Regions from separate parts of the Streptomyces sp. NPDC092045 genome, predicted to be linked through region 1. Evidence: riboswitches for the same ligand, from Rfam matches in the RefSeq annotation. Region 1 holds a riboswitch; the other holds the start of a gene.
What was found. A riboswitch is a leader RNA that binds a small molecule or an ion and turns the genes downstream of it on or off. The one in region 1 is predicted to bind glycine.
Positions count from the first base shown of each region.

Region 2: it holds a riboswitch for glycine, as region 1 does, so the genes downstream of both, gcvT (glycine cleavage system aminomethyltransferase GcvT) here and gcvP (aminomethyl-transferring glycine dehydrogenase) in region 1, are expected to answer to the same signal.

Region 1 covers NZ_JBIVSC010000037.1:9,892-19,384, forward strand. Annotated here, with positions in the region: gene ACIQKA_RS34370 (DNA polymerase IV) at 1-788, shown strand, start outside; gene ACIQKA_RS34375 (PRC-barrel domain-containing protein) at 885-1,256, opposite strand; glycine riboswitch at 1,369-1,468, shown strand; gene gcvP (aminomethyl-transferring glycine dehydrogenase) at 1,647-4,532, shown strand; gene ACIQKA_RS34385 (DUF5999 family protein) at 4,623-4,829, opposite strand; gene ACIQKA_RS34390 (hypothetical protein) at 5,162-5,752, opposite strand; gene ACIQKA_RS34395 (glutamate--cysteine ligase) at 6,233-7,732, shown strand; gene ACIQKA_RS34400 (CPBP family intramembrane glutamic endopeptidase) at 7,770-8,621, shown strand; gene ACIQKA_RS34405 (PhzF family phenazine biosynthesis protein) at 8,694-9,493, opposite strand, start outside.
Region 2 covers NZ_JBIVSC010000004.1:256,334-265,826, forward strand. Annotated here, with positions in the region: gene ACIQKA_RS14610 (enoyl-CoA hydratase/isomerase family protein) at 38-805, shown strand; gene ACIQKA_RS14615 (ATP-binding protein) at 898-1,416, shown strand; gene ACIQKA_RS14620 (EF-hand domain-containing protein) at 1,890-2,105, shown strand; gene ACIQKA_RS14625 (L-serine ammonia-lyase) at 2,213-3,583, opposite strand; gene glyA (serine hydroxymethyltransferase) at 3,743-5,011, opposite strand; gene gcvH (glycine cleavage system protein GcvH) at 5,044-5,424, opposite strand; gene gcvT (glycine cleavage system aminomethyltransferase GcvT) at 5,502-6,626, opposite strand; glycine riboswitch at 6,795-6,909, opposite strand; gene ACIQKA_RS14645 (AAA family ATPase) at 7,061-7,723, shown strand; gene ACIQKA_RS14650 (enhanced serine sensitivity protein SseB) at 7,849-8,589, shown strand; gene ACIQKA_RS14655 (enhanced serine sensitivity protein SseB C-terminal domain-containing protein) at 8,708-9,478, shown strand.

The DNA of each region.
Region 1 (9,493 bases):
CCTCCCTGTACCGGATGGCCCGGGGGCACGACGACCGGCCCGTGGTGGCCGAGCGGGACGCCAAGTCCGTCTCCGTCGAGGACACCTTCGCCGTGGACCTGCACGACCGGGTGCGGATCAGGGGCGAGGTCGAGCGGCTCGCGGAGCGGTGCGTGGAGCGGCTGCGGGCGTCGGGGCACTCGGGGCGGACGATCGTCCTGAAGGTGCGGAGGTTCGACTTCTCGACGCTGACCCGGTCCGAGACGCTGCGGGGGCCGACGGACGCGCTCGGGGTCGTGCGGGAGGCGGCGGGGCGGCTGCTCGACTCCGTGGACACCACGGGGGGCGTCCGGCTGCTCGGGGTGGGGGTGAGCGGGCTCGCGGACTACACGCAGGAGGACCTGTTCGCCCAGGCCGAGTCGGCGGGGGAGCGGGGCGGGGGCGGTGCCGCCGCGGTGGTGCCCGAGGCCGTGGCGGCCGAGCCGGCCGGGCCCGTCGCGCCCGCCGAGCGGTACTGGGCGCCCGGGCACGACGTGCGGCACGCGGTGCACGGGGCCGGGTGGGTCCAGGGGAGCGGGCTCGGGCGGGTCACGGTGCGGTTCGAGGAGCCGGGATCGGCGCCGGGGCGGGTGCGGACGTTCGCCGTGGACGATCCGGAGCTGACGGCGGGAGAGGCGCTGCCGCTGGTGCGGGATGCCGGGCCGGGCGCGGGTCCTCCGGCGGGCGGTGCCGTGGTGTCGCCGGACGCGGGTGTCGGGGGTGTGCCCGGCCTCGCGGCCGGGCCGGGTTCCCACCCGCACCACCCGTGAGGGCGGCCGGGCGGAGGCGCGGGTGCCCGGTGCCGCTCGGCGGCCGCGGACCGTGGTGCCGGAGGGGCTTTCGTACGGTGGTGGGCCGGCTTTCGGTCAGCCGTCCTGGCCCGCCAGGCGGCCGAAGTCCTTGTCCGGGGCGTCCGTCGGGGGCGGCGGGAGCGTGAGGCTGTAGTGGCGGTAGAGCTGGAGCTCCTGCTCCGGGGAGAGGTGGCGGCCCACGCCGAAGTCCGGGGCGTCCTTGATGAGGGCGCGTTCGAACGGGACGTGGAGGCCGTCGTCGAGCAGGTCGCTCGGCTCCAGGGGGACGAAGGCGTCCCGACTGAACAGGCCGGTGCGGACCGCGGCCCACTCCGGAACGCCCGTCGCGTCGTCCAGGTACACCTCGTCGACGGTTCCGATCTTGTGTCCGTTCCGGTCGTACGCCTTGCGGCCGATCAGGCTGCGCGGATCGATGTCGGTCTGCACGGTCCCTCCAACTGGTCGCAACTCCTCTACCCCCTACCAAAGTGCACATCCGGGATGTCGGCCACTTGAGCGAAGGGAGTCCCAACCGCGCTGGTAGGCTGGGTGTGGCTGTCGACCCCGTGCGGGAGAGTCCCCCGGAGAAACCTTCCGGTGGGCGCCGAAGGAGCAAATCCTCCCCGGAATCTCTCAGGCCCCTGTACCGCGCGGACGAGGTCACTCTGGAAAGCAGAGCGGATGTCCGACGGCATGCGCTCTCACCGACGGTGAAAGCCGGCGTGCCGCGAGGCGTGCCGGTGAAACTCTCAGGTTGAGATGACAGAGGGGGAGGCCGTCCGGGTACCCGCGCCGTGGTGCCCCTCGCAGGTCGTGACGACCAGGAGGCCTCCGTACATGACCGCCAACCGCATTCCGCTCTCCGAGCTCGAGCAGGGCATCCCGTTCGAGCAGCGGCACATCGGGCCCGACGCCGAGGCCCGGGCCAAGATGCTCGCCCAGGTCGGTTACGGCTCGCTCGACGAGCTCACGGCCGCCGCGGTGCCGGACGTGATCAAGAACGCCGAGGCGCTGGGCCTGCCGGCCGCGCGCACCGAGGCCGAGGTGCTCGCCGAGCTGCGCTCGCTCGCCGACCGCAACCAGGTCCTCGCCCCGATGATCGGCCTCGGCTACTACAGCACCTTCACCCCGCCGGTGATCCTGCGGAACGTGATGGAGAACCCCGCCTGGTACACGGCCTACACGCCGTACCAGCCGGAGATCTCCCAGGGCCGCCTGGAGGCCCTGCTGAACTTCCAGACGATGGTCGCCGACCTGACCGGTCTGCCCACCTCCGGCGCCTCCCTGCTCGACGAGGGCACCGCCGCCGCCGAGGCCATGGCGCTGTCCCGCCGCGTCGGCAAGGTCAAGAAGGGCGTCTTCCTGATCGACGCCGACGCCCTGCCGCAGACGATCGCCGTCATCGAGACCCGCGCCGAGCCGACCGGCGTCGAGGTCGTCGTCGCCGACCTGAGCGAGGGCATCCCGGCCGGGATCGCCGAGCGCGGCGTCTTCGGCGTGCTCCTCCAGTACCCCGGTGCCTCCGGCGCGGTCCGCGACATCAAGCCGCTGATCGACGAGGCCCACGGGCTCGGCGCGATCGTCACCGTCGCCGCCGACCTGCTCGCCCTCACCCTGCTCGCCTCGCCCGGCGAGCTCGGCGCGGACATCGCCGTCGGCACCACCCAGCGCTTCGGCGTCCCGATGGGCTTCGGCGGCCCGCACGCCGGTTACATGGCCGTCCAGGACAAGCACGCCCGCTCCCTGCCCGGCCGCCTCGTGGGCGTCTCCGTCGACGCCGACGGCAACCGCGCCTACCGCCTGGCCCTCCAGACCCGCGAGCAGCACATCCGCCGCGAGAAGGCCACCAGCAACATCTGTACCGCGCAGGTGCTGCTCGCCGTCATGGCCGGCATGTACGCCGTCTACCACGGCCCCGAGGGCCTCAAGGGCATCGCGCGCCGCACCCACCGGTACGCCGCGATCCTCGCCGCCGGTCTGCGCGCCGGAGGCGTCGAGCTGACCGGGGACGTCTTCTTCGACACCCTCACCGCCCGCGTGCCCGGCAGGGCCGACGAGGTCGTGGCCGCCGCCCGCGAGGCCGGCGTCAACCTCCACCGCGCCGACGCCGACCACGTGTCGGTCTCCTGCGACGAGACCACCGCGCGCGAGCAGCTCGCCGCCGTCTGGGCCGCCTTCGGCGTCACCGCCGACGTCGAGGCCCTGGACGCCGCCACCGAGGACGCGCTGCCCGCCGGTCTGCTGCGCTCCGACGCCTACCTGACCCACCCGGTCTTCCACGCGCACCGCTCCGAGACCTCGATGCTGCGCTACCTGCGCCGCCTCGCGGACCGCGACTACGCGCTCGACCGCGGCATGATCCCGCTCGGCTCCTGCACGATGAAGCTGAACGCGACCACCGAGATGGAGCCGGTGACCTGGCCCGAGTTCGGCCAGATGCACCCCTTCGCCCCGGTCGAGCAGGCCCAGGGCTACGTCACGCTCATCACCGAGCTGGAGGAGCGCCTCGCCGAGGTCACCGGCTACGACAAGGTGTCGATCCAGCCCAACGCCGGTTCGCAGGGCGAGCTGGCCGGCCTCCTCGCCGTCCGCGCGTACCACCGGGCCAACGGCGACGAGCAGCGCACCGTCTGCCTCATCCCGTCCTCCGCGCACGGCACCAACGCCGCCTCCGCCGTGATGGCCGGCATGAAGGTCGTCGTCGTCAAGACCGCCGACGACGGCGAGGTCGACGTCGAGGACCTGCGGGCCAAGATCGCCCAGTACCGCGACGAGCTGTCCGTCCTGATGATCACCTACCCGTCCACGCACGGCGTGTTCGAGGAGCACGTCGCGGACATCTGCGCCGAGGTCCACGAGGCCGGCGGCCAGGTGTACGTCGACGGCGCCAACCTCAACGCCCTGGTCGGCCTGGCCAAGCCCGGCCACTTCGGCGGTGACGTCTCGCACCTGAACCTGCACAAGACCTTCTGCATCCCGCACGGCGGCGGTGGCCCCGGCGTCGGTCCGGTCGGCGTCCGCGCCCACCTCGCCCCTTACCTGCCGAACCACCCGCTCCAGCCCACCGCGGGCCCGGAGACCGGCGTCGGCCCGATCTCGGCCGCCCCCTGGGGCTCGGCCGGCATCCTGCCGATCTCCTGGTCGTACGTGCGCCTGATGGGCGGCGAGGGCCTCAAGCGCGCCACCCAGGTCGCGGTGCTCGCGGCGAACTACATCGCCAAGCGCCTGGAGCCGCACTTCCCGGTGCTCTACACCGGTCCGGCCGGTCTGGTCGCCCACGAGTGCATCGTGGACCTGCGCCCGCTGTCCAAGGCGACCGGCGTGACCGTCGACGACATCGCCAAGCGCCTGATCGACTACGGCTTCCACGCGCCGACGATGTCCTTCCCGGTGGCCGGCACGCTGATGATCGAGCCGACCGAGTCCGAGGACCTGACCGAGCTCGACCGCTTCTGCGACACGATGATCGCGATCCGGGCCGAGATCGAGAAGGTCGCCGCGGGCGAGTGGCCGGCGGAGGACAACCCGCTGCGCAACGCCCCGCACACCGCGGCCGCGCTCGGCGGCGAGTGGAACCACGCGTACACCCGTGACGAGGCGGTCTTCCCGGCCGGCGTCTCGGCCGCCGACAAGTACTGGCCGCCGGTGCGCCGCATCGACGGCGCCTTCGGCGACCGGAACCTGGTCTGCTCCTGCCCGCCGCTGGACGAGTACGACCACTGAGGCCGCGGGCCTGCACCGCGCGGTTCCACGACCGAGGGCCGGTCCGGAGGGTTCTCCTCCGGACCGGCCCTCGGGCTTCGCGCCGCCCCGTCAGGCGGCGGTCGTCACCCGGCCCGCCGTGAGCGGCCGGTGCGGAGCGATGATCTGTCCGTCCGGCAGGAGCTCACCGGTGTCCTCGAAGAGCAGGACGCCGTTGCACAGCAGGCTCCAGCCCTGCTCCGGGTGGTGTGCCGTCAGTCGGGCCGCCTCGCGGTCGGCGGAGTCGGCGGTGGGACAGGCGGGCTGGTGCTGGCACATGGGTGGGTTCTTTCGCTGCGTCGTGGTGGATGTCCTGCGGCTCTGCGCGTTCATGGCCGCCCCCGGCGGTCGGTTCGGTTCCGGTCCAAGTCTTGCCCCCGGGACGGACTTCCGCAGGGATTTCGCGGCAGCTCGTCCTCTCCGGGGAGGACGCGTCACCCGCAGGGGCGGTTCGGCTCAACCACCCCGTCACTTCGGGTGGTTCGGGGTGGCCCGAGCGGGCTAGTCCATAAGGGCGGGGTGTTCGGACAGTGCGTTCGGGCGGATCTTTCGGACAGCAGTGCGCCCCGTGACCCGGACGGGTCGCGGGGCGTGGGCGCGCGTGCGGTGGATCAGGCGGGCGCCGCCGAGCCCAGGAGGGGCGGCGGCGCGAGGCGCGTGCTGAGGACGGGCAGGAGGTCGGCGACCGGGTACGGCCGGTGGGACGCGATCCCCGGCGGCGCGGGGGCCAGGGGCACCAGCAGGTCGGCGGCGTCCGGGACGGTGGTGGTGCCGTCCGTCTCCGGATCGGCGTGCAGCCAGAGGGTCATCATGTAGAGCTCCGGCACGGAGAGCAGTCGCGGCTGGTAGGTGACCGGCAGGCCCTCGGCCTGGTGCAGGGCCCGTTCCGTGGCGGAGACGTACGGTCCCTCGAAGAAGTGCGAGAAGGACCAGCCGTCCGGGGTGAGCATGGTGTCGGCGGCGGCGATCGTCCGGTCCCCGTTCCGGATCAGGAAGCGCCACCCGGCGAGCCGGGTCCGGGGAGGGTGTCCTGAGGCTCCGTTGATGCCCAACACGTGTACGGGCAGGGGAAGTTCGGGGCTCAGAGGTCCCTGCGCGGCCCGCAGGGCGGGGGTGCGCGCCTCGCGGACGGCGGTCGGTGAGCCGAGCGCCGCGAGGACGCTGCGGAGGGCCGGCGCGGGGGCCGGGGAGGGTCGGAGCATGGTGGGTCGCCTCTCGCTCAGGAGACACGGTGACGCGTGGGCAGGTACGACGGCGCTGTCGGCGGCGGGGCCAGAGAGGAGCCGGGGGGCCATGGCCGGGCGCCAACACTCTGCCTCGTCCGCGGAGTTTATACGACATGTGTTCACACAGTGTTTCCGCTAGACGTCGCCGATATTCCTGACAAGGCGTCATCAGGTCGTCATCGAGGGACGTCCGAGCGGAATCATGAGGACGATACCGCTCTCACCTGCCCATACCGCGAGGAGCCGGTCGGCTGAATTCCGACCCAGAATCCCGGGACAATATGACATTGGTATATGTCGTCTGTTCCGTGCCTGCGGAATGTGCCGTTGGAGTGCTGCATCCAGCCTATCCTCCGACAGGCCCGTTCCGCAGGCGTTGTGGATCAAAGAGGTGGGCATCATGGTCCGTGACGCGCGGCCGCCGTGACGGCCGCCCACCCGGGGAAGGACGCTTCGATGGGCGAGAAGGTCGTGGCCGACGGGTTCGGCCCGTCCGACCGGCAGCAGTACCGGAGGAAACTCCAGCAATGTCTGGCGGGGCTCGCGAGACTCCTGGCGGAGAAGAGGTTCGACCGACCGCGCAATCTCATGGGCGTGGAGATCGAACTCAATCTCGCCGGTGCCGACGGACTGCCCCGCATGCTGAACGGGCCGGTTCTCGAAAAGATCGCGAGCCCCGATTTCCAGACGGAACTCGGAATGTTCAACCTCGAAGTGAACATCGCGCCCCACCAACTGGAGGGGCGGGTATTCGACCGGCTCGCGGAGGAGATCGGAGCCGGAATCGGGTACGCCGACCGCAAGGCCGCGGAGCTCGACGCGGGCGTCGTCATGATCGGCGTGCTGCCCACCCTCGAACAGCACGACCTGGTCCCGGAGAACCTGTCGGACAACGACCGCTACGCCCTCCTCAACGACCAGATCCTCGCCGCGCGGGGCGAGGACCTGATCCTCGACATCCACGGCGTCGAACACCTCCGCTGCACCTCGGAGTCGATCGTCCCCGAGGCCGCCTGCACCTCGGTCCAGCTGCACCTCCAGGTGACCCCGGCCCGGTTCGCCGCCGTCTGGAACGCGGCGCAGGCCGTCTCCGGGGTGCAGATCGCGCTCGGCGCCAACGCCCCCTTCGTCTTCGGCCGCGAACTGTGGCGGGAGTCCCGCCCGCCCCTCTTCCAGCAGGCCACCGACACCCGGCCGCCCGAGCTCCAGTCCCAGGGGGTGCGGCCGCGCACCTGGTTCGGGGAGCGGTGGATCGACTCCGCGTACGACCTCTTCGAGGAGAACCTCCGCTACTTCCCCGCCCTCCTGCCCCTCCACGACGAGGAGGACCCGCTGCTCGTCCTCGACCGGGGCGGGGTGCCGCGCCTCCAGGAGCTCGTCCTGCACAACGGCACGGTCTACCGCTGGAACCGGCCGGTGTACGGCCTGGTCGACGGCGTCCCGCACCTGCGCGTCGAGAACCGGGTCCTGCCGGCCGGGCCGACCGTGACCGACGTGATCGCGAACGCCGCCTTCTACTACGGCCTGGTGCGCGCGCTCGCCGACGAGCCCCGGCCCGTGTGGAGGCGCATGGCCTTCGAGGACGCCGAGGCCAACTTCGACACGGCCTGCCGCCACGGCATCGAGGCGGAACTGCGCTGGCCCCGGCCGGGGCGCGCGGGCGGCATCGCCACCCTGCCGGCCGTACGGCTCGTCCTCGACGAACTGCTGCCGCTCGCCGCGTCCGGGCTCGACGCCTGGCACATCGAACCCGCCGACCGCGACTTCTACCTCGGGGTCGTCGAACAGCGCTGCCTGCGGCGGACGAACGGCGCCTCCTGGCAGGTCGACACCTTCCACCGGGCCCTGGAGTCGGGCCTCGACCGGAAGACGGCGCTCGCGGCGACGACGCGCCGGTACCGGGCGCTCATGCGGGAGGGGGAGCCGGTGCACACCTGGCCGGTGGGCATCCACTGACGCGCCTCCCGGCCCCCGTCCCCTCCCCGGGCCGTTCATGGGCGATCATGTCCGGACGGTTCGGGTCGTCCGGGAAGTGGAGTCAGGCGTGGTGTCGGAGCAACGAGTGAGAGACGCTTCCCCGCCCCCCGGGGGCCTGCCGCGCACGGTGCTGCGCTCCGAAACGCTCATCGTGCTCGCCCTCTCGCTCGGGGCGAGCGCGGTCTCGGCCCTCATCAGCTTCGTCGGCTCGCTGACCAGGCCCGGGGCGCTGAAGGAGCAGGCGGCGACGCTCAACGGCTCGTACGCCCCCGGACGGCCCTGGCTCGACCTGTCCTGGCAGCTCTTCGGCATCGCCACGGCGCTCGTGCCGGTCGTCCTCGTCGCCCACCTCCTGCTGCGGGAGGGCGCCGGGCTGCGGGCCATCGGCTTCGACCGCACCCGCCCGTGGCCCGACCTCGGGCGCGGGGCGCTGGTCGCGGCGGGGATCGGGAGCGCCGGACTCGCCTTCTACCTGGCGGCGCGGGCGACCGGGTTCAACCTGACGGTGGTGCCCGAGTCGCTGCCGGACGTGTGGTGGAAGTACCCCGTCCTCATCCTGTCGGCGATCCAGAACTCCGTCGTGGAGGAGGTCGTCGTGGTCGGCTACCTGCTGCGCAGACTGGGGCAGTTGGGGTGGACGCCGATGGCCGCCCTGGTGGCCAGCTCGGTGCTGCGCGGCTCGTACCACCTCTACCAGGGCGTCGGCGGCTTCGTCGGCAACATGGTGATGGGCGTGGTCTTCGTCCTGCTGTACCGCCGCTGGGGCCGGGTCGGGCCGCTGGTCGTGGCGCACGCGCTGCTCGACATCGTGGCCTTCGTCGGATACGGGCTGCTCGCCGGGAAGGTGGGGTGGCTGCCGACCGCGTGACGGACGGCCGCGCGCGGCGCAGGGGCGTACGGGACCCTCCGTACGCCCCTGCGCCGTCCTCGCGGCCGGTCGTCAGGCGTGCAGGTCGCCCTCGACGACCGTGACGGCGTGGCCGTTGAGGAGGGTGCGGTCGCCGCGCAGGCGGGTGCGGACCAGACCGGTGCGGGCGCCGCCCTGGAGGCCGGTGAGCTCGTCGCGGCCGAGCCGGGCCGACCAGTAGGGGGCGAGCGCGGTGTGGGCGCTGCCGGTCACCGGGTCCTCGTCGATGCCGACGGCCGGGAAGAAGCCGCGCGAGACGAAGTCGTAGCCGCTGTCCGGGCGTTCGGCGGCGGCGGTCACGATGGTCCCGCGCGAGGACATGCGCTTGAGGGCCGCGAGGTCGGGGGCGAGGGCGCGGACGGCGGCCTCGTCGCGCAGCTCGACGACGAGGTCCCCGATGTGGACCCCGGTGTCGTGGACGGCGAGGACCTCGGAGCCGAGCGCCTCCTCCAGGCCGTCGGGACCGGGCACGGGGACGAGGGGCGAGGTCGGGAAGTCCATGGTGATCGTCCCGTCGGCCTCGGCGGTGGTGCCGAGGAGGCCGCAGCGGGCCGCGAAGCGGACGGTGCCGGTCGCGGTGCCGGTGGTGTGCAGGACGTGGGCGGTGGCCAGCGTGGCGTGGCCGCACATGTCGACCTCGGTGGTAGGCGTGAACCAGCGCAGGGCCCAGTCCGCCTCGCCGCCGGCGGGCAGCGGGTGGGCGAAGGCGGTCTCGGAGAGGTTGACCTCGGCGGCGACCTTCTGGAGCCAGGAGTCGTCCGGGAAGGAGTCGAGGAGGAGCACCCCCGCGGGGTTGCCGGAGAAGGGCCGGTCGGTGAAGGCGTCGACGATTC
Region 2 (9,493 bases), on a different contig from region 1:
CGGGCCCGTCGTCGTCGACGACCCCTAACCTTCTCCCATGACTGTGAACCTCGAAGTCGCCGAAGGCGTCGGCACGATCCGCCTCGACCGCCCCCCGATGAACGCCCTGGACGTCGCCACGCAGGACCGGCTGCGCGAGCTCGCCCAGGAGGCGACCGACCGCGACGACGTGCGGGCCGTGGTCCTGTACGGCGGCGAGAAGGTGTTCGCGGCCGGCGCGGACATCAAGGAGATGCAGGTCATGGACCACGTGGCCATGGTCAAGCGCTCGCGCGCCCTCCAGGACGCCTTCACCGCCGTCGCCCGCGTCCCCAAGCCGGTCGTCGCCGCGATCACCGGCTACGCGCTCGGCGGCGGCTGCGAGCTGGCGCTCTGCGCCGACTACCGGATCGCCGCCGACAACGCCAAACTCGGCCAGCCCGAGATCCTGCTCGGCCTGATCCCGGGCGCGGGGGGCACCCAGCGCCTCTCCCGCCTCGTCGGCCCTTCCCGGGCCAAGGACCTCATCTTCACCGGCCGGATGGTGAAGGCGGACGAGGCCCTCTCCCTCGGCCTGGTCGACCGGGTCGTCCCGGCCGCCGAGGTGTACGAGCAGGCGCACGCGTGGGCCGCGAAGCTGGCGCAGGGCCCGGCCGTCGCCCTGCGGGCCGCGAAGGAGGCGATCGACCAGGGCCTGGAGACCGACATCGACACCGGTCTGGCCGTCGAGCGCACCTGGTTCGCCGCCCTGTTCGCCACCGAGGACCGGGAGCGCGGGATGCGCAGCTTCGTCGAGGAGGGCCCGGGGAAGGCGAAATTCGGCTGACCTGACCGAAAGCGACCCGAAGACGGGTCCGCGGGGGCCCGCCGGGGGGTCGATTCCGGCGGAACGGCCCCCGCGGGCCGCTCCGTGCGGCCATGATGGGGGGCATGGCGGGCCTGGAGGGTAGGGAACGACCACGGCAGCGCGCGAGCGCCGCCGCGGAGCGGTGGTCACTGACCGCGGAGGACCAACAGGCCGCTGAAGCAGTGGAGTTGTACGGAAATCCGGCGGAGGGCGACGTCCGGTTGCCGTCCCGGCCCGAGTCCGCGTGGGTGGCCCGCAGACTCACGCAGCACGTGCTGATGCGCCAGTGGGCGCTGGGGCCGCAGCTCACCGAGCACGCGGTCCTCCTGGTCTCGGAGCTGGTGGGCAACGCCGTCCGGCACACCGGCGCCCGGGTCTTCGCGCTCCGCTTGCAGAAGGGCCGGGGCCGGATCAGGGTCGAGGTGCGCGACCCCTCGCGCGGGCTGCCCTGTCTGATGCCGGTGCACGAGCTGGACACGAGCGGCCGGGGGCTCTTCCTCGTCGACAAGCTGGCGGACCGCTGGGGCGTGGACCTGGCGCCGCGCGGCAAGACGACCTGGTTCGAGATGCGGGTCGCGGACCGCCCGTGACCTCCGCCCCGCGGCGGCCCGGCCCCGGACGCACGGAAGCCCCCGTGCGCCGTGGTGGGGCGAGCTGGGGGCTTTCGTGTGATGCGCCGTGGACGGGGGGGTGTATCCACGGCCGCCTTGTCGACCTGGCCCGGGTCAATGGGGGTCGTGTCAACGACTATGTCAGACAAGTGCCCGCATCACCAAAAGTCCCTAGCGGGGCAAAAACGGGCAAACGTGAACACTTTAACTGTGAATCGTTGGTGACATGTGGCACCTGCCTTGTAAACAGTGAATGACTATGCGGTTCATGGCGTGTTTCCCGGGGTCGTCCGCATGTTGGACGACCGACATCGGTGGACGAAAACCCCCGGACCACCCCAACCGGTGCCGAGGGGCCCGGCGACCCCTTCCGCCGGGACCACCCGCGGCGGGCGGGGGCGGGACGGCTAATCTGACCCCCGTCAGACAAGCACCATGAAGGGGCGGAAACAGTGGCGGACATCGAGTCGGCACGCACGGCATTCAACCGGTACGACGTGGACGGGGACGGCTTCATCACCGCCGCGGAGTACAAGAGCGTGATGGCGCAGCTGGGCGACTTCAACGTCACCGAGACGGTCGCCGAGGCGCTCATCAAGCAGCGCGACGACAACGGCGACGGCCGGCTGTCGTGGGACGAGTTCTGGTCGCACCTCAGCAAGGCCTGACCCGCCCGCCCGGACGGGCCGCGCGACCCCCGGTCGCCGCCCGTCCGGGCCCCGGCCCGCCGGACCGGCCCCCGGGGCGTGTCCGGCGGATCAGGGCCGGACGCGTCCTAGCACTCGATGATGTTCACCGCGAGGCCGCCCCGGGCCGTCTCCTTGTACTTCACGCTCATGTCGGCGCCCGTCTCCTTCATGGTCTTGATGACCTTGTCCAGGGAGACCAGGTGGCTGCCGTCGCCGCGCATCGACATCTTCGCCGCCGTGACGGCCTTGACCGCCGCCATGCCGTTGCGTTCGATGCACGGGATCTGGACCAGGCCGCCGACCGGGTCGCAGGTCAGGCCCAGGTTGTGCTCCATGCCGATCTCGGCCGCGTTCTCCACCTGCTCCGGGGAGCCGCCCAGGACCTCGGCCAGGGCGCCCGCCGCCATCGAGCAGGCCGAGCCGACCTCGCCCTGGCAGCCGACCTCGGCGCCGGAGATCGAGGCGTTCTCCTTGAACAGCATGCCCACCGCGCCGGCCGCGAGGAGGAAGCGGACCACGCCGTCCTCGTCCGCGCCCGGGACGAAGTTCATGTAGTAGTGCAGCACGGCGGGGATGATGCCGGCCGCGCCGTTCGTCGGGGCGGTGACCACCCGCCCGCCCGCCGCGTTCTCCTCGTTCACCGCCATCGCGTACAGGGTGATCCACTCCATGGCGTGCGCCGCCGGGTCGCCCTCGGAACGCAGCTTGCGGGCGGAGTTCGCCGCGCGCCGGCGCACCTTCAGGCCGCCGGGCAGGATGCCCTCGCGGGACATGCCGCGCGAGACGCAGGACTGCATGACCCGCCAGATCTCCAGCAGGCCCGCGCGGATCTCCTCCTCGGTGCGCCAGGCCTTCTCGTTCTCCAGCATCATCGCGGAGATCGACAGACCGCTCTCCTTCGCCAGGCGGAGCAGCTCGTCGCCGGTGCGGAAGGGGTACTTCAGGACCGTGTCGTCCGGCACGATCGGGTTCTCGCCGGCCACCGCGTCCTCGTCGACGACGAAGCCGCCGCCCACCGAGTAGTACGTCTTCTCCAGGACGAGTGCGCCCTCCGCGTCGTACGCGAAGACCGTCATGCCGTTGGCGTGGTACGGGAGCGCCTTGCGCCGGTGCAGGACCAGGTCGGCGTCGAAGTCGAAGGGGATCTCGTGGGCGCCGAGCAGGCTGATCCGGCCGCTCGCCCTGATCCGCTCGAACTCCTCGTCCGCGTGCTCGACGTCCACCGTGCGGGGCGAGTTCCCCTCCAGGCCGAGCAGGACGGCCTTGGGGGTGCCGTGGCCGTGGCCGGTGGCGCCCAGCGAGCCGTACAGCTCCGCCCGCACCTTCGCCGTGTGGGCCAGCAGGCCCTCGTTCTTCAGCCGGCGGGCGAACATCCGGGCCGCGCGCATGGGGCCCACCGTGTGGGAGCTCGACGGGCCGATGCCGATCGAGAACAGGTCGAAGACCGAGATGGCCACGGGAGGACTCCTTGTGGGGCTGGACGTCGTTGTCTGCCGGGGTGGTGCAGAGAAGGCGTGGGGGCGGGGGACATGGGTCGGGGCACCGCGCCCGTTGTTCCAGTGTGCGCGGTGCCCCGGATGTCCGTACGAACAAAAGCGTACGAAATTACTTCGGTATCACTTCAGGCCGGGGTACAGCGGGTGCTTGTCCGCCAGGGCGGTCACCCGGGCCTTGAGGGCCTCGGCCTTCTCGGCGTCGAAGCCCGGCTTCAGGGTCTCGGCGATGACGTCCGCGACCTCGCGGAAGTCCTCGGCCCCGAAACCGCGGGTCGCGAGCGCCGGCGTGCCGATGCGCAGGCCCGAGGTGACCATCGGGGGACGCGGGTCGTTCGGGACCGCGTTCCGGTTGACCGTGATGCCGACCTCGTGGAGCCGGTCCTCGGCCTGCTGGCCGTCCAGCTCCGAGTCGCGCAGGTCGACCAGGAGCAGGTGCACGTCCGTGCCGCCGGACAGGACCGAGACGCCGTGGGCCTTCACGTCGTCCTGGACCAGGCGCTCGGCGATGATCCGGGCGCCGTCCAGGGTGCGCTGCTGGCGCTCCTTGAACTCCTCCGAGGCCGCGACCTTGAAGGAGACGGCCTTGGCCGCGATCACGTGCTCAAGGGGGCCGCCCTGGAAGCCCGGGAAGACGGAGGAGTTCAGCTTCTTCGCGAACTCCTTCTTCGCCAGGATGATGCCGCCGCGCGGGCCGCCGAGCGTCTTGTGCGTGGTGGAGGTCACCACGTCCGCGTGCTCGACCGGGTTCGGGTGCAGACCGGCGGCGACCAGGCCGGCGAAGTGGGCCATGTCGACCCACAGGTAGGCGCCGACCTCGTCCGCGATCCGGCGGAACTCGGCGAAGTCGAGCTGGCGCGGGTACGCCGACCAGCCCGCGATGATCACCTTCGGGCGGTGCTCCTTGGCCAGGCTCTCGACCTCGGCCATGTCGACCAGGCCGGCCTCGTCCACGTGGTACGCGACCACGTCGAACTGCTTGCCGGAGAAGTTCAGGCGCATGCCGTGGGTGAGGTGGCCGCCGTGGGCCAGGTCCAGGCCCAGGATCGTGTCGCCCGGCTGGGCGATCGCGAAGAGGGCGGCCTGGTTCGCGGAGGCGCCGGAGTGCGGCTGGACGTTGGCGTACTCGGCGCCGAACAGGTCCTTGATCCGGTCGATGGCGATCTGCTCGGCCACGTCGACGTGCTCGCAGCCGCCGTAGTAGCGGCGGCCCGGGTAGCCCTCGGCGTACTTGTTGGTGAGGACGGAGCCCTGCGCCTCCATGACCGCGACCGGAGCGAAGTTCTCCGAGGCGATCATCTCGAGGGTGGACTGCTGGCGGCGGAGCTCGGCGTCGACGGCGGCGGCGACGTCGGGGTCCAGCTCGTGGAGGGGAGTGTTCAGAAGCGACATGAATCGATCCCTAAGGGGTTTCGGGCCCGGTCTCAGTTCCCGGCGGAGAACGCGGCGTACTCGTCGGCGGTGAGCAGGTCGTCCGGTTCACCCGCGACGCGCACCTTGAACAGCCAGCCACCCTCGAACGGAGCCGTGTTCACCAGGGACGGGTCGTCCACCACGTCCTGGTTGGCGGCGACGACCTCGCCCGAGACGGGGGAGTACAGGTCGCTCACGGACTTCGTCGACTCCAGCTCGCCGCAGGTCTCGCCCGCGGTGACGGTGTCGCCGACCTCGGGGAGCTGGGCGTAGACGACGTCACCGAGCGCGTTGGCCGCGAACTCCGTGATGCCGACGGTCGCGACGCCGTCCTCGGCGTCCGACAGCCACTCGTGCTCCTTGGTGTACCGCAGCTGCTGGGGGTTGCTCATGACCTGATTCTCCTGGATCGGGGGAGTGCTGATGAACGTCGGTCTTGCGGGGTGAGACGCGCGGTGGGACGACTTCGTCACTTCTGGCGCTTGTAGAACGGCAGCGCCACGACCTCGTACGGCTCGTGGGTGCCCCGGATGTCCACACCTACACCCTGGGTGCCGGGCTCCGCGTGCGCCGCGTCCACGTAGGCCATCGCGATCGGCTTTCCGAGCGTCGGGGACGGGGCCCCGGAGGTGACCTCGCCGACGACCTCGCCGTCCTTGACGACGGAGAACCCGGCGCGCGGGACCCGGCGGCCCTCGGCGACCAGGCCGACCAGCCTGCGCGGCGGGGCGGTCTCGGCGCGCTCGGCGGCCTTCTCCAGGGCCTCGCGGCCGACGAAGCGGCCCTCGTTCGTCGTCTTCTCGAACTTCACGACCCGGCCGAGACCGGCGTCGAAGGGCGTCAGGGAGGTGGTCAGCTCGTGGCCGTACAGCGGCATGCCCGCCTCCAGGCGGAGCGTGTCGCGGCAGGACAGGCCGCAGGGGATCAGGCCGACGCCCTCGCCCGCCCCGGTGAGCGCCCTCCACACGCCCTCGGCGTGCTCCGGCTTCAGGAAGAGCTCGAAGCCGTCCTCGCCGGTGTAGCCGGTGCGGGCGATCAGCGCGGGCACGCCCGCGACCGTGCCCGGCAGGCCGGCGTAGTACTTCAGGCCGTCCAGGTCGGCGTCGGTGACCGACTTCAGGATGCCGGGGGACTCCGGGCCCTGGACCGCGATCAGGGCGTACGCGTCGCGGTCGTCGCGGACCTCGGCGTCGAAGCCGGCCGCGCGCTCGGTGAGGGCGTCCAGGACGGTCTGGGCGTTGGAGGCGTTGGCCACCACCATGTATTCGGTCTCGCCCAGGCGGTAGACGATCAGGTCGTCCAGGATGCCGCCGTCCTCGCGACAGATCATCGTGTACCGGGCGCGGCCCGTGCCCACCGTGGAGATGTTGCCGACCAGGGCGAAGTCGAGCAGCTCGACGGCCTGCGGTCCGGTGACGGTGATCTCGCCCATGTGGGAGAGGTCGAAGAGGCCGGCCCGGGTGCGGACCGCGGTGTGCTCGTCGCGCTCGCTGCCGTACCGCAGCGGCATGTCCCAGCCGGCGAAGTCGGTCATGGTCGCGCCCAGGGAGCGATGCAGCGCATCGAGGGCGGTGAGGCGGGGGGCAGAGGTCATGGGGTGGCTCCCGGGTCCCAAGGGCGTTCGGTGACGAAGACATGACGGGCGAGGACGTCCTCCCCATCTGTCATGGAACCTGAGAGGTTCACCGGGGGCATCTCGTCACCGAGATCCCGGCTTGCACCTTGGGTGGGGACACCGGGGTGTCCCGCTTTTCAGATCTGCCTCATCCACGCGGTACGGGGCCTGAGAGATTCAAGGGAGGGTCTTGCTCCTTCGGCGCCCGGACGCACCGGGTGGTCACCCACTCCGTGGTCCGGAACTCTCCCGCGCGGATTCGAACGGCCGGTATGCGGTTGTACAGGCGACCGTGGGCGCCTGGCGCGCACATCATTGCACGCGGTGTCGGCACGGCAAATCGCTTGTGCCCCATTACCGTTTCTTTACACTTCTTGGGAAGGGTCTCCTGAGGCCCGGCAGGGGGAGAGGCGATGACGTTCCAGCACACCGGCGCGTATCCGGCGAGTACGGGCATACCGTCTCCACGGGCCCGCGCCCGGACCCGGGGCCGGGTCCGGGCGCTGCGGGACCTGCGCGAGCGCGGCGGCCGGGGCCCCCGCGCCCTCGTGTACGCGGCCGGGGACCTCGTGGTCGTCTCCGGGCTGCCCGGCAGCGGCAAGTCCACCCTGATGAGGCGGACCGCCGGGGGCCGGGGCATCGACTCCCAGGACGCCCGGGAGCGCTGGGAGGCCCGGATGCCCCGCCTCCTGCCGTACGCCCTCTACCGCCCCCTGGTCCGGATCGCGCACTACGCCGGGCTGCGCCGCGCCCTGCGCTCCGGCGCGAGCGTGGTCGTGCACGACTGCGGCACCCAGTCCTGGGTGCGCGGCTGGCTCGCCCGCGAGGCCCGCCGCCGGGGGAGCGACCTGCACCTGGTCCTCCTCGACGTCACCCCGGACACCGCCAGGGCCGGACAGCACGCCCGGGGCCGGGGCGTCTCCGCGTACGCCTTCGCCCGGCACCGGCGCGCGGTCGGCCGGCTGCTGCGGGCCGCGGAGACCGGCCGGCTCCCGCACGGCTGCGCCTCGGCGACCCTGCTCGACCGGGACGCCGCCGACACCCTCCGGACGATCGCCTTCGGGGAGGCGGTCTGACCCCCCGCATGGCGCGTCCGGAGCGCCCGTACCCTTCTCTTCCGGCCACGGCCGCTCCGGGGCGGCGTTAGGGTGCTGCCGGGCGGCCGGGTACGGCAGGCCGGGCGGAGAAGGGGAACGGGACCGTGGACGTGACGTGGCCGGGCAACGAGCTCGAAGAGGTCCTTGCCGCCTCGCTCGGCAATCCCGGGGCGGGCGGCCGCCTCGTCGAGGTGCTGGGCCGCAGCCCGGTCTGGATCCCGCTGCCCAACGGCGGCGGACCCGACAGCACCGACCTGGACCTCGCCACCATGGAGATCGACGGCGCGGCCTACGTCCCCGTCTTCAGCTCCGAGCAGCAGTTCCGCGCCTGCGCGGGCGGCCACATGTCCTTCGCCGTCGCCCCCGCGCGCGACTTCGCCCGCGGCCTGCCCCCGCAGCTCGGCATCGCCGTGAACCCCGGCGGCACCGTCGGCGTCCCGCTGCCCCCGCCCGCCGTCGCCGAGCTCTGCCGCGTCGGCCGGACCCCGCTCGACGGCCCCGCGTCCGGCGGCCGCGTCCGGCTCTTCGAGCCCGACTGGCAGGACGACCCCGTCGACTTCCTCGCCGCGGCCTCCGCCGAGTTCGAGGCCACCGGCGTCGTCACCAGCGCCCGCCGGGCCCTCGCCAGCGTCGAGGGCACCGAGCCGGCCCTCTTCATCGGCGTCCGGCTCTCCCGCTGGGAGGGCCCCGACCGCACCGCGCCCCTGGACGCCCTCGGCCGGGCCCTCGGCCGCGTCGAGGTCGCCTGGCCGGTCAACCTGATCCTGCTCGACATGGCGCAGGACCCGGTGGGCGACTGGATGGTGGAGCGGGTCCGCCCCTTCTACCGGCGCGCCGCCGTGTGAGCGGCACCCTGTTCGGGGCCCGCCCGGCGGGCCGGGCCCTAAGCTGAACCGACTCGACGGCCGCACCTGACCCGGCGGCCGCACAGACGTGGTGGACGGAAGAGGGGCGGGACCCAGGGTGAGTGCGTCAGGCACCGCTGCGGCCGGTCAGGTCGAGCACATGCTGCGCCAGGTGGCGCCCGGACGCTACGACGCGTACGAGCGGCTGCTGCACGCCCTCGCCGACGGCGAGCTCCGGATGCTGCTCTGGCAGGGCTCGCCCGGCTCGCCCGACGCCCAGTACGGGAACATGGAGGTCGAGGGCTTCGGCTACGCGCCCTGCGTCACCTCCGACCAGGAGCTCGCCGCCTCCGGCTGGAACCGCGGCCACGAGCGGGTCACCGGCCGCGAGATCGCCCGCGCCCTCTACCCCGACCGCTGGGGCGTCTGGCTGAATCCGCACGCCCCCGGCGGCGGCGTCGGCATCCCCTGGGCCGATCTGCGCCGGATCGCCACCGGTCTCGACCGGATGCCCGCCGGACCGCTGCGCGTCACCGAGCCTGCCCTGGAGATCCCGCAGTTCTACGCCCTGATCACGCAGAACGCGCACCGCACCCCGGCCGTCCGGGCGCTGCGCCGCGGCTGGGTGCAGCCCGCGCTCGGCTCCCCGTACCTGGTCATCGGGCTCGACCTGTACGACACCTCCCCGGCGGCCGTCGACGCGGTCCGGTCGATGATGCGCCAGTCCATCGGCTCCGTCCCCGACGGGCTGCCCGTCTCGACGGTCGCCCTCTCCGACGCGTACGACCCGGTGGCGCTCTGGCTGCGGGCGAACGCGCGCCCCTTCTACGACCGCGAGGCGCACGCCGCCCCGCCTGCCCCGGGATACGGCTATCCGCCCCGAGCGTGACCGGAAGACCGGGAT